3 regions of the Massilia oculi genome follow, and region 1 is predicted to be linked to each of the others. Evidence: riboswitches for the same ligand, from Rfam matches in the RefSeq annotation. Region 1 holds a riboswitch; each other region holds the start of a gene.
The links. A riboswitch is a leader RNA that binds a small molecule or an ion and turns the genes downstream of it on or off. The one in region 1 is predicted to bind cobalamin.
Positions count from the first base shown of each region.

Region 1 (4,181 bases):
GCCGACGGCCTTGCCCGGCATGAACTCGTAGGTCGAGTGGCGGCCCACGTGCACCACGGCGTCGGCCTTGAAGCGGTCGCGGATCCAGTGGTAGAAGCCCAGGAACTGGTGCGGCGGCGTGATGCTGGTGTTCGCGTGCAGCAGTTCCTCGTCCACTTCCCAGCCGCGCGGCGGCTGCGGGCCGATGAAGACGTTGCCGAACACCAGTCCCGGCACCAGCATCCTGCCACCGTCGACCATCACCTTGCCCGGCGCCGGCCCCCAGCCGCGCATGCCTTCGATGCCGTAGCCGATCAGGCGCCGATAAAGGGGAGCAAGCGACTGGCAGGGGCGTGGCTTGACGTCGTCCAGGCAGGAAAAATAACCCTCTTCCAGCGCATGCAGGTCGCGCGTGGCCTGCACGCGCTGCGGATGGTCGACGCCCTCGACCAGGTGCAGCAGCTCCTCGATCACGGTTTCGGCCTGTTTGCGGCCCAGCGCGCGCTCGCCGGCCTTCTCGGCCGCCAGCACGTCGGCATGCAGGCGGCCCAGCAGGCCGTCCTGCATCTCGCCCCGCACCCGCGGCGACAGGGTCGCAAACCAGCGCGCGTAATCCTGGGCCGTGACGCCGTTGACGGTACCGGCCATCTCGCGCAGCGCGGCGCGGTCTTCCGGCAGGTTGACGCCGCGCGCCATGATCATGTCGAGCAGCGCCTCGGGCGAGGCCGGCAGCTCGCCGACCGTGTAGCCGGCGGCCTTCAGGGCATGCAGCATCTCGAACAGCGAGTCCGGCACGTTGAGGTTGTCGGCGCCGATGTTCTGGCGGCCCGGCGGATGGTTGTAGTAGACCACCGCGACCTTCTTGTCGGCGTTCGATTTGGCGCGCAGCGCCAGCCAGCGCGCCACGCGCCCCGACAGGCGGTCGACTTCGGCCGGCAGCAGCACCGGAGGACGGTTCTCGATGCCGGTCTGGCGGTCGCGCTCGGCCTGGCCCAGGGCCGCCACCACCATCGGCTGGCCGATGCCCTGCAGCTCGGGCAGCGCTACGCGGTACTGTACCGAGTCGGGCGGCAGGCCGTCGGGCGACAGCTGCCACTGCATCGCGGTGCGGTCCGACAGGCGGATCGCCTTGAACACCGGGATGTCCAGACGCTTGAAAGCCTCCTCCACTGCCGCCCGGCCCTCCGCGGCGCCGACCACGAAGTCCTGCAGCACCACCAGTGCGGCCGGCTTGGCCGGCGCCACCAGCTGCGGCAGGCGCTCCAGCGCCTCGCGCGAGGCGCCGCCCCAGCGCGTCAGCAGCTGCACGCAGGGCTGGCCGAGTTCCTCGATGCGGCGGCACAAGGCGGCGGGCACCACGCCATCCATGTTCGCCAGGTCGAGCACGACCACGGTCGGCCGGTCCTGCAGGCCGAGCTTCGAGGCATTGCCCCAGGCGGCGGCGTCCTGCAGCTCGCGCTGTCGCGCGCGCAGGCGCAGGGTCGGCTCGGGCTGCGGATCGGCAAGGGCCGTGCCTGGCGCAAGCAGGTGCCGCATCAGCTCCGTGGTGTTGTCGACGCCGCCCGCCTGCCACACGCGGCGCGCTGCCAGCCAGTGGCGGGCGGCGGGCTCCAGCTCGGCCGCCTGCAGCGCGGCCGGCGGCGGGGCCTCGCCCGCCAGCTGGCGCAGCAGCTCGGGCGAGAAGCCGGCCAGGCTGCCGTGGCGGGAGCGCGTCATCAGGTTCAGGGTCGCCTCGCCATTCAGCGCCAGCACGGCGGTGTCCGGCCTGGCATGGCGCGCCAAGGCATCCTTCATGCGGCGCGCCGGGTCGCCGAACAGCGACACCGCCAGGATGGTGTTGGCGCCGGCGATCCACTGTCCCACTTCGCGCTCGCCCGCCGCCATCAGCTGGGCCGGGGTGCGCAGCAGGATGCGGTCGCGCGGATGGCTGGCCAGGTGGCGGTGGGCGGCCTCGATGGCGCCCGGCGCGGCGCGCTCGGTGACCACGGCGAACAGGGTGGCGGCGCTGGCGTGCTGGAAGCCCGGCATGCAGGCGAGCAGGAACGTCAGCACGGCGCAGATGCGGACAAGGAGAAGCGTGTTCATGTTGAACGTCGACCTTTTAGCAGCGCGCTAGACGCGCGCATGACAACAGGCAGCCGCCATCCTTCCACGATGAACAGGGACGCTTGCGCGCACGCCAGGAGGGCGCACGACCGCCTTGGCGACAGCACGAGCAGCAAAAGAAGGAACAGCGGACAACCAACAGGCACGCCCTCACCCCGGGACGTACGAATGCATCGTGGATGGCCGGTCTTCTGGCTCGCCGTCTTCCTTCCCCGGTCCTGCCTTCCCGTGCGCGGGGCACAGTGGCGTTCGACCGGAGTCGTCAGGCTTACAGCAGCGGGGGCTGCGCCGGACTGGCGCTCGATGGTTATCGCGCACGTCACCGGCTTCCCGTTTCACCTCCCTGCAGACGAGCAGGAAGGCACCATTCACTTGATTGGGCGCGATTCTACCGCCAAGTTCGACCAGTTGTCACCGCATTATTTTTCCTCGCATTCGCGCATGCCCGGAAAAATAAATCGCACAGGTTTATTTACGGGGAATGGATTTATACTGGCGGCTTCCAGCCGTCCCGCCCCTTGAACGCCCGCGCCATGCCGCCCGATAACGTACCGCCTACCGCCTTCGATCCCGCCACCATGCCGCTGCTGCGCACCGTCGGCTCGAACCAGGTCGGCATGCGCGAGTTCAACGAGCGGGTCGTGCTGCAGGCGATCCGCACCCATGGCAGCCTGCCCAAGGCCGAAGTCGCGCGCCTGACCAAGCTCAGTACCCAGACGGCCTCGGTGATCATCAACCGCCTGCTGGACGAGCAGCTGGTGGTCAAGCGCGACGCCGTGCGCGGCAAGGTCGGCCAGCCGTCGCAGCCGATCGCCCTGAATCCGGAAGGCGCGTTCTCGATCGGCATCCAGATCGGCAGGCGCGCGCTGGACGTGGTGCTGCTCGATTTCACGGGCGCGCTGCGCTGGCAGTCGTCGACGCCGTACGCCAGCCCCGAGGTGGAGCAGGTATTCGCCGCCATCGACGCCAGGCTGCGCGAGGTGGACGACTTCCTCGGCCCTGAACTGGCGCCGCGCCTGACCGGCATCGGCCTGGCCGCCCCGCTCACGCTGGGCACCTGGCACGGCCTGGAAAGCCTGCTGCCGCAAGAGGCGGAAGCCTGGCGCCGGGTCGACGTGCGCATCCGCCTGCAGGCCATGACGCCATTGCGCGTGGACTTCGCCAAGGACACGATCGCGGCCTGCGTGGCCGAACTGGTGGCCGGCCGCGGACGCACGCTGAAAAGCTATCTGTACGTGTTCGTCGACACCCTGGTCGGCGGCGGCCTGGTGATCGACGGCGAGCCGCACAGCGGCCAGTTCGGCAACGCCGGCGCGATCGGTTCGATGCCCCTGGGCCTGGCCGATACTGCAGAACGCGGCGTGGCGCCGCAGCTGCTCGGTGCGGCCTCGCTGGTGCGGCTCGAAGAGATGCATGCCCAGGCGGGATTGGCGCCGCTGGCGTTCGGCGACGAACGCCTCTTGAGCGGGCCGTGGGAAGCGGTGACCCTGCGATGGATCGAGGAAGCCGCCAATGCGATCACCTTCGGCGTCACCGGCGCGGCCTGCCTGCTCGACCTGGATGGCGTGATCGTCGACGGCGCCGTCAGCCGCGCCCTGCTCGAACGCCTGATCGCCGCGATGCAGGAGCAGATGACGCGCTACAGCTGGCAGGGCACCGAGCGGCCGCTGGTGATGGCGGGGACGATCGGGATGACGGCCAAGGTCATCGGCGCGGCCTACCTGCCGCTGCATGCGAACTTCGCGCCGGCGCATGGATTGTTCCTGAAGGCGGCCCGGCGCTAGCAAGGCGTGCGCTATGCCGGGAAGATGAAGATCGTGTGGGTAACAGATCCGGACGGGAATATCTTGAATATCAACTGCAGCTGAGTTCCGTTACTGGGTTAACGACCAGATCGCCGTCCATAAAAAAAACCCTGCGAATGATGCACTCACAGGGTTTGTCGTACCGCTCAGACCGGAAATATCAGAACGGAATATCGTCATCCATATCCGAGAAATTCGGCGCCGGTTTCGGCTGCGGACGCGCGGCCGGGGCCGGTGGCGCCTGGCGCGGAGCCGGACGCTGCGGGGCCGAGTAGTCGTCGTCCATGCCGC
Region 1 covers NZ_CP029343.1:3,190,134-3,194,314, reverse strand. Annotated here, with positions in the region: gene DIR46_RS14610 (cobaltochelatase subunit CobN) at 1-2,064, opposite strand, end outside; cobalamin riboswitch at 2,250-2,469, opposite strand; gene DIR46_RS14605 (ROK family transcriptional regulator) at 2,619-3,869, shown strand; gene ssb (single-stranded DNA-binding protein) at 4,051-4,181, opposite strand, start outside.

Region 2 (4,181 bases), 1.9 Mb from region 1:
TTCGGGCCGTCGCGGAACTCGGCCTGCACGTATTGCCACGAACCAAGCAGGCGCCAGGCGTCGGCGAAGGTCGCTTGCCCTTCCAGCTCCACGCCCTGGCGGCGGGTCGGATCGAGGTTGGTGTTGGCGCCATAGCCGATGGTCGGGTCGTAGAAGATCTCGTTCGTCAGGCGGTGGCGGAACACACGGGCAGTCACTTTACGGGCATCGAGGCCGGCGCTGACGCCCAGTTCCAGGTCGCGCGAGGTCTGCGGCTCCAGCACGTCCAGGGTCGAACGGTAGGCGTTCTCGTCGATGTTGGCGATGCGGTAGCTGCGGCCGGCCTTGGCGAACACGGTCACGAGCGGCATCACGTCGATGCTGCCTTCCACGGTCCAGGCGTTGAGCGACTGCTTGCGGTGCTCGCCCAGGACTGGCGGGAACGCCAGCGGGTCGCTGTAGTCCTTCTCGAAACGCTCGTGACGGCCGCCGACCGCCAGGCGGGAGTTGTGCGGCACATTCCAACGCAGTTCGTCGCGCAGGTAGAAGGCTTTCGAGTCCTGGCGCGCGTCGCCGGCCGAGAAGCTGGAGGTGACCTTGCGGTCCCAGCGGATCAGGTCGATGCCGGTGACGAATTCGTTGCGCTTGTCGCCGAGGTCGAGGGTGTGACGCAGGCGCGGCGAGAACTGGGTCTGCCCGGCCTCGTAGATCGACGTCGATGGTGCGCCGAAATCGTAAGTGGACGAGACGTCGCGCTCGCGGTGCGACAGCTCGGCCGCCAGGTCGACGTTGCCGATACGGTGCTCCACGAAGGCGGTCACGCGATCGGTGTCGACCGAGCCGTAATCGTTCGGGGTATTGGTCTGGGTCGGAATGGTCAGGAACTGCTCTTCGCTCAGCGAGCCTGGCAGGCGCGAATCGGAGCGCGCGCTCTCGACACGCAGGCCGGCGCGGCCGTTCGGCGCATAGGCATACTGCAGCCCGCCGCTGAAGCTGGTCTGTTCGTACTTGTTGTTGTCGCGGTAGTTATCGGTGCTGCGGTCGCTGACCGCGGCGTCGAACGACCATGGGCCGGCGCCGTGGGAGACCGAAGCGCGCAGGTCGCGGTGGTCGAAGCGGCCGGCTTCGGCGAACAGCGAACCGTGGGTGCCGGCGCCAGCGCTGCGGCGGGTGACGATGTTGATCACGCCGCCGGTGGCGCCATCGCCATACAGCACGCTGCTGCCGCCACGCGTGATCTCGATGCGCTCGACCGTGTCCACGGGGATCGTCGACAGCACCGTGTGCGCCAGCTCGTTCTCGTTCAGGCGCACGCCGTCGACCAGCACCACCGTGTTCTGGGCGCTGTTGGTGCCGAAGCCGCGCAGGTCGAGGCCGAAGTCGGACGAGCCGTCCAGGCTCTGGCGGCCGAACACGCCGCCGATCTTGCGGATCGCCTGGTTGACGTCGGTGGCGCCGGCGCTGCGGATCTGCTCGGCGGTGATGACGGTGGCGCCGATCGGCGTGGCCTGGGCCGGGAAGCGCGGGCCTGTAATGACGACGGACGGCAAGCCATCCTGGGCGATCGCCGGGGTGGCGAGGGCGAACAGGGCGGATGCGCAAGCCAGTGCGAGTGGCGCGCGGCGCGGTGCAGCTGCAAAAATCATGATGAATGTGTTCTCGATAAAAGGCACCGGCCTGCTTCCCCGCAGCCCGGAGTCAACTAGAAGCGCCTGGCGCTTCCACCTGTGTTGGCCGGTATCCGGGCTGGCAAGCATGACGGCCTCACCTTCCTGCGCAGGATGGACACTGGCACAGTGGTTGTCGAGACCGCCCGCCACGCCTCTTGAATGGGGACGCGGCGCTTGTTGACCGTTGCGGGGGCAGCACACTTCCACGGCGGCGCGCGGCGCGGCCATGTCGTGTTTCCCGTTTAACTTCGCGCACCAGGATGCGCGCGAGAGCACCAAAACGGGGCGATTATACCTTGACAAGGTGCGGCCCGCCCGACCGCCGGCAAGCGCTCGCCGCTTGGGCTAACATGGCCGTTTCAATGCCCGACAGGAGCGATCATGGCGCGCTTGCCCACCTTGCCCACCTATTTCGTCTCGCACGGCGGCGGCCCCTGGCCGTGGATGCGCGAGCAATACGGAGCGGCCTACGACCAGTTGGCGGACTCGCTGGCCGCACTACGCGCCGAGGCTGGAGAGACGGTGCGCGCGGTGCTGGTCGTGACCGCCCATTGGGAGACGCCGCAGTTCATGGTGTCGTCCGGCACGGCGCCCGGCATGATCTACGACTACGGCGGCTTCCCGCCGCATACCTATCAGGTCAGGTACCCGGCGCCGGGCGAGCCGGCGCTGGCGCGGCGCGTGGCCGACCTGCTCGGGGCAGCGGGCCATCCAGCCGCGCTGGATGCCGAGCGCGGCTTCGACCATGGCACCTTCTCGATGCTGTACCCGGTCTATCCGGAAGCGCGCATGCCGGTGGTGCAGCTGTCGATCCGGCGCGACCTGGATCCGGCCACCCACCTGGCGGCGGGCCGCGCGCTGGCGCCGCTGCGCGACGAGGGCATCCTGATCATCGGCAGCGGGCTGTCGTACCACAACCTGCGCCAGTTCGGGCCGAACGGACGCGAGGCCTCGAAGGCTTTCGATGGCTGGCTGCAGCACGCGCTGCTCGACCTCGATCCGGCTCGGCGCGAACAGGCCTTGCTGCGCTGGGATACGGCGCCGATGGCGCGCGCCGCGCATCCGCGCGAGGAACACCTGATTCCGCTGATGGTGGCGCTGGGGGCGGCCGGGCAGGAGGCGGCGGCCTGCGTCTATCATGAAGAGGCGTTCATGGGAAATCTGACGGTGTCGAGTTTCAGGTTCGGAGCACCGCCAGCGGCGTGATTACGTCCCGCGCTTGCCGCGCGCCGCTTCTTCGGCCTTGGCGGCGGCCTTCTCGGCTGCGATACGGGCTTTCTCGGCCACTTCGGCCTCGTGCCGGGCCAGGCTGGCCGCACGCGACTCGGGCGTCTCGAGGCTGATGCGGCCCAGCGCGCCCTGGCGGTAATCCTGCAACAGGGTATGTGCAGCTTTCTCGTAATCGAAATCGCCGCCGCGCACGCGAAAACCCCGGCGCTGGGCCACGCCCTCGATCACGGCCACGCCGTCCATCCCTTCGGTCTTGAAGCCGTAGCGCGCGGTGAGCAGCTGCGGATAACGCACCAGCAGCAGCTCGCCCAGGTATTCGGCCACTTCTTCCTCGACCAGGGCATTGGTGCCGATCGCGTGGCTGGCGGCCAGCATCAGGCCGTCGCTGGCCATGGCGATCTTTGGCCACAGCATGCCGGGGGTGTCGACCAGCACCACGTTCTTGTTCAGGTACAGGCGCTGCTGGGTCTTGGTCACGGCCGGCTCGTCGCCCACCTTGGCCACGCGCTTTTTCAGCAGCGCGTTCATCAGCGTTGACTTTCCCACATTGGGGATGCCCATGATCATGATCCGCAACGGCTTGGTCGGCACGCCGCGGTGCGGGGCCAGCGACAGGGCCAGGTCCGGGATGCGGGCGACGTCGGCCGGCTTCTTGGTCGTCATCGGATAGGCGGTCACGCCTTCCTGGGCATCATAATAGGCTTTCCAGGCAGCGGTCGCGTTCGGGTCGGCCAGGTCGATCTTGTTCAGGACCTTCAGGCAGGGACGCTGGCGGAACTTGCGCAGCTCTTCCACCAAAGGGTTGCAGCTCGCCTCGGGCAGGCGCGCATCGAGGACCTCGATCACCAGATCGATGTTTTCCATCTGCTCGGCCGCTTCCCGCTTGGCCGCGTTCATGTGGCCAGGGAACCATTGAATCGACATACTATTGCTCTCTTAATCTTTCGTCCAAGGCGCTATTTTACGCTGAGCGTCGACACAAACGTAGCGGCGCAGCCACAAGGCTGTTTTCCAACATGCACACCGTTGAGCTATTGCAACACTGATGACATATTCCGCGCGCACACTGCCCTCTTGCCTGCACAAGACGGAGATGGGAATGCGCATAAGGGAAAAACTGAAACGGTCGCTGGCACGCTGGTATGGCGTGCTGATGCTGTGCTGCGCCATCGTGGTGTCGGCGATGGTCGAGCAGTTGCCCCTGCTTCCCTATTGATCCATCCTGTCCATCCGGCAGTCGGCCGGCGGCAAGATCGCCTGCGGATCGAAGCGCGCCAGCCGCGCACGGGCCGCGGCGCGGTC
Region 2 covers NZ_CP029343.1:1,303,528-1,307,708, forward strand. Annotated here, with positions in the region: gene DIR46_RS06040 (TonB-dependent receptor) at 1-1,625, opposite strand, end outside; cobalamin riboswitch at 1,695-1,944, opposite strand; gene DIR46_RS06045 (DODA-type extradiol aromatic ring-opening family dioxygenase) at 2,031-2,855, shown strand; gene ylqF (ribosome biogenesis GTPase YlqF) at 2,856-3,803, opposite strand; gene DIR46_RS06055 (hypothetical protein) at 4,089-4,181, opposite strand, start outside.
Region 2: it holds a riboswitch for cobalamin, as region 1 does, so the genes downstream of both, DIR46_RS06040 (TonB-dependent receptor) here and DIR46_RS14610 (cobaltochelatase subunit CobN) in region 1, are expected to answer to the same signal.

Region 3 (4,181 bases), 970 kb from region 1:
CTGGAATCGCTTGCCGGCCAGCTGGGCCTGATACAACGCTCAACCAGGATCACCATCGCCCAGCCCGCGATCCTGGTATTCGCCGCCGACCACGGCGTCGTGGCCGAAGGCATCTCCGCCTTCCCCCAAGACGTCACCTGGCAAATGGTCGAGAACTTCCTGGGCAACGGCGCCGCCATCAATGTGTTCGCGCGCCAGAATGGCTGCGCGCTGCACGTGGTCGACGCCGGCGTGAACCACGATTTCGGTGACCGCGCGGGCCTCGTGCATCGCAAGGTCGCCAACGGCACCCGCAACTTCGCGCTCGAACCCGCCATGACGGCGCAAGAGTGCGCAACGGCGCTCGAACACGGCATGGCGCTGGTGCGCGACCTGCCCGGCACCGTGGTCGGCTTCGGCGAGATGGGCATTGGTAACACGACCTCCGCCGCGGCCCTCATGCACAAGCTGACAGGGCGGCCGCTGGCGCGCTGCGTCGGCGCCGGCACCGGCCTCACGCCGGACGGCGTCCGCCACAAGGCCGACGTCGTTGCGGCGAGCGTGGCCCTTCACGCCCACGCCGTCCAGCCGCTCGAGGTGCTGGCCACCTTCGGCGGCTTCGAGATCGCGATGATGACCGGCGCCATGCTCAAGGCGGCCGAGCTGCGCAAGGTGCTGCTGATCGACGGCTTCATCGTCAGCAGCGCGCTGCTGGTGGCGGCGCGCCTGCAGCCGGACATCCTCGACTACTGCGTGTTCTCGCACTGCTCGGGTGAGCATGGCCACGCCCTGCTGCTCGAGGAGCTCGGCGCCCGCCCGCTGCTCGACCTCGGCCTGCGCCTGGGCGAAGGCACCGGCAGCGCGCTCGCCCTACCCCTGCTGCACGCCAGCGCCAACTTCCTGAACGAGATGGCCACCTTCGCCTCGGCGCAAGTCAGCGAACGCTCGGCATGACGCACCAGCTGCGCCTGTTCTTCATCGCGCTGCAATTCTTCACGCGGCTGCCGATTCCGCGCTGGGTGGGCTTCGAACCGGCCTGGCTGAACCACGCGTCGCGCTACTTCCCGCTGGTGGGCGTGGTGGTGGGCGCCATCGGTGCGGCGGTCTATCTAGTGGCCGCGCAGTGGTTGCCGGCGGCGGTGGCGGCCGTGCTGTCCACCGCCGCGACGATCTACGTTACCGGCGCATTCCATGAAGACGGCTTCGCCGATACCTGCGATGGCCTGGGCGGCGGCATGACCAAGGAACGCGCGCTCGAGATCATGAAGGATTCGCGCGTCGGCGCCTACGGCGCGATCGGCATCGTGTGCATGCTCGGCGCGAAGCTGGCCGCAGTTGCCAGCCTGCCGCCGGCCAGCGCCATCGCCGCCCTGCTGCTGGCCCACCCGCTCTCGCGACTGGCCGCCACGTCCCTGATCTGGCAGATGGAATACGCCCGCGCCGAGGGCAAGGCCAAGCCGCTGGCGGTACGCATGAGCGACCGGGAATTCGGCATCGCCACGCTCACCGTGATGCTGCCCGCGCTTGTCCTGCTGGCCTTCGGCTTGCTCGACCTGGCCGCAATCGTCGCCTCGGTGCTGGCGGCCATGCTGGCCACGCGCTGGCTGGCGCGCAAGTTCACGCGCCGGCTCGGCGGCTATACGGGCGACTGCCTCGGCGCCGTGCAGCAGCTGGCCGAGGTAGCCATCTATATCGCGGTACTCGCCACGCTCGGCCGCGGCGCGCTGGCCTGATGCGTATTTACCTGGTGCGCCATCCACGGCCCGAGGTGCCGGCCGGGCACTGCTACGGCCGCAGCGACCTCACGGCGAGCGAAGCCGACGTCGAACGGGTGCTGACAGCATTGGCGAACCAGGGACTGCCCGGCGCGATGCCGGTCTACGCCAGTCCACTCGCCCGCAGCGCCGTCCTGGCGCAGCGGCTCTCGCCAGCGCCAGCCTTCGACGTGCGCCTGGCCGAGATGGACTTCGGCGCCTGGGAAATGCGCAGCTGGGACGACATCCCCCGCAGCGAGATCGACGACTGGAGCGCCGACCTGCTGCACTACCATCCCGGCGGCGGCGAAAGCGTGATGGACGTGGCTGCGCGCGTGGCCGGTTTCGATGCCGACATGCGACGCGAAGGACATGCGCAGGCCCTGATCATCTGCCACGCCGGCACCATGCGACTGCTGCATTCGTTGCACCTCGGCGGCACCCTGGTCGAGGCCGCGCTGCGCGCCGCCCAGGCGCCACACCGGATCGACTACGGTGAAGTGATGATGCTGGAAACCTGACAACACCTCCGACGACACCTTATAATGAGGGCGTTTTGGTGCTCGCGCCTGCGTTCGCAGTCGCAGTTAAACGGGAAACACGAAGCTCTATTCAAGGGCCAACGTGTGCTGCCCCCGCAACGGTAAGCAAGTGCCGCATGCTCTCCCCGAGCCATGCGGCAAACCGTCCCCTCATACCACTGTGCGCATGCATGGGAAGGTCGGACGGCCATACTTGTCAGCCCGGATACCGGCCAAAAGGTGGCGTCGCCTCGTGCGATGCCGTTCAATCTGGCCTACGGGGACGTCGGCTGGTTGTCCTTTATAAGAAACAGTTCATGAATTTTCCAGTAACCCGGCAAGCCGCCGCGGTCTCGCTCGCCCTCGCCGTCATCTCGTCCGCCGCTTTCGCTGACGCACCTTCACCTGCTCCTTCGCCGGACGCCATTCCGGCAGCCGACACCGTCGTCGTCACCGCTACCCGCACCGCCCAGCGCGCCGCCGACGTCATCGCCGACACCACCGTCATCGATGCCGGGGAAATCGCGCGCTCGGGCGCCGGCTCGGTGGCCGACATCCTGCGCCGCCAGCGCGGCATCGAGATCTCGCGCAACGGCGCGGCCGGCACCACTACCAGTGTCTTCATTCGCGGCGCCAACGCCAACCAGTCCGTGGTCCTGGTCGACGGCGTGCGCTTCGGTTCGGCGACCACCGGCACGGCCAGCTGGAACGCCATCCCGCTGGGCGCCATCGACCGCATCGAGATCGTCTACGGTCCGCTCAGCACCCTGTATGGCGCCGACGCCATCGCCGGCGTGATCCAGATCTTCACCCGCGAGGGCGAAGGCGCCCCGGTCGTCACCGGTTCGCTCGGCGTGGGCAGCAACGCCACCCGCCAGGCGGACGCCGGCATCTACGGCAGCAGCGGCGGCCCGAACGCCGTCAGCTATGCGTTCGGCGCCGGCTACGAGGATTCGGACGGCTTCTCGTCCACCCGCCCGGGCGCCTCGGGCTACAATCCTGACGAAGACGGCTACCGCCGCCGCAACGCCAACGGCCGCGTGACGATGGCGCTCGCGCCAGGCCACGAGATCGGCGCCCAGTTCCTGGTCAGCCGCCTGTTCAGCCAGTACGACAGCGGCACCGCCAACTACGACGTCCACAGCGACAACGACCTGAATACCGCCGCGGTCTTCATGCGCAACCAGATCCTGCCAAACTGGCACAGCACGCTGCAGTACGCGCGCTCGGAGGACAAGTCGGGCAACTTCACCAACGCGACGCCGTCCGGCGCCAGCCAGATCGACACCCAGCAGGACGAGTTCAGCTGGCAGAACGACATCGCCATCGGCCGCGACACGCTGCAACTGCTGTACACGCACCGCAAGGAAGAAGTGCCGTCGATGCGCCGCTCGCGCATCACCAATTCGTATGCGGCCGCCTACTCGGCCAAGCGCGGCCAGCACCTGATCGACGTCAGCGCGCGCCACGACCGCTCGGTCTACGGCAGCAAGAACACTGGCGCCGCCGGCTATGGCTACGACTTCGGCAACGGCCTGCGCGCCACCGCCAGCGTCGGCACGAGTTTCCGCGCCCCGACCTTCAACGAGCTGTACTTCCCCGGCTACGGCCTGGAAACCAACAAGCCCGAGAAAGGCCGCAACCGCGAAGTGGGCCTGCGCTACGACGGCAACGGCTACCAGCTGGATGCGACCTACTTCCACAACCGCCTGACCGACATGATCGTGTCGAGCACCCCGTGCCCGGACGGCATCAACCGCAGCTGCGCCTACAACGTCAACGAAGGCCTGCTCGAAGGCTTCTCGCTGGCCGGCAGCACCCGCCTGATGGGCGTCGACCTGCGCGCCAGCCTCGACTGGCAGGATCCGCGCGACGAGACCACCGGCAAGCAGCTGCAGCGCCGTGCGAAGAAGCACGCCAGCTTCGG
Region 3 covers NZ_CP029343.1:2,218,015-2,222,195, forward strand. Annotated here, with positions in the region: gene cobT (nicotinate-nucleotide--dimethylbenzimidazole phosphoribosyltransferase) at 1-933, shown strand, start outside; gene DIR46_RS10300 (adenosylcobinamide-GDP ribazoletransferase) at 930-1,712, shown strand; gene DIR46_RS10305 (histidine phosphatase family protein) at 1,712-2,254, shown strand; cobalamin riboswitch at 2,274-2,506, shown strand; gene DIR46_RS10310 (TonB-dependent receptor domain-containing protein) at 2,572-4,181, shown strand, end outside.
Region 3: it holds a riboswitch for cobalamin, as region 1 does, so the genes downstream of both, DIR46_RS10310 (TonB-dependent receptor domain-containing protein) here and DIR46_RS14610 (cobaltochelatase subunit CobN) in region 1, are expected to answer to the same signal.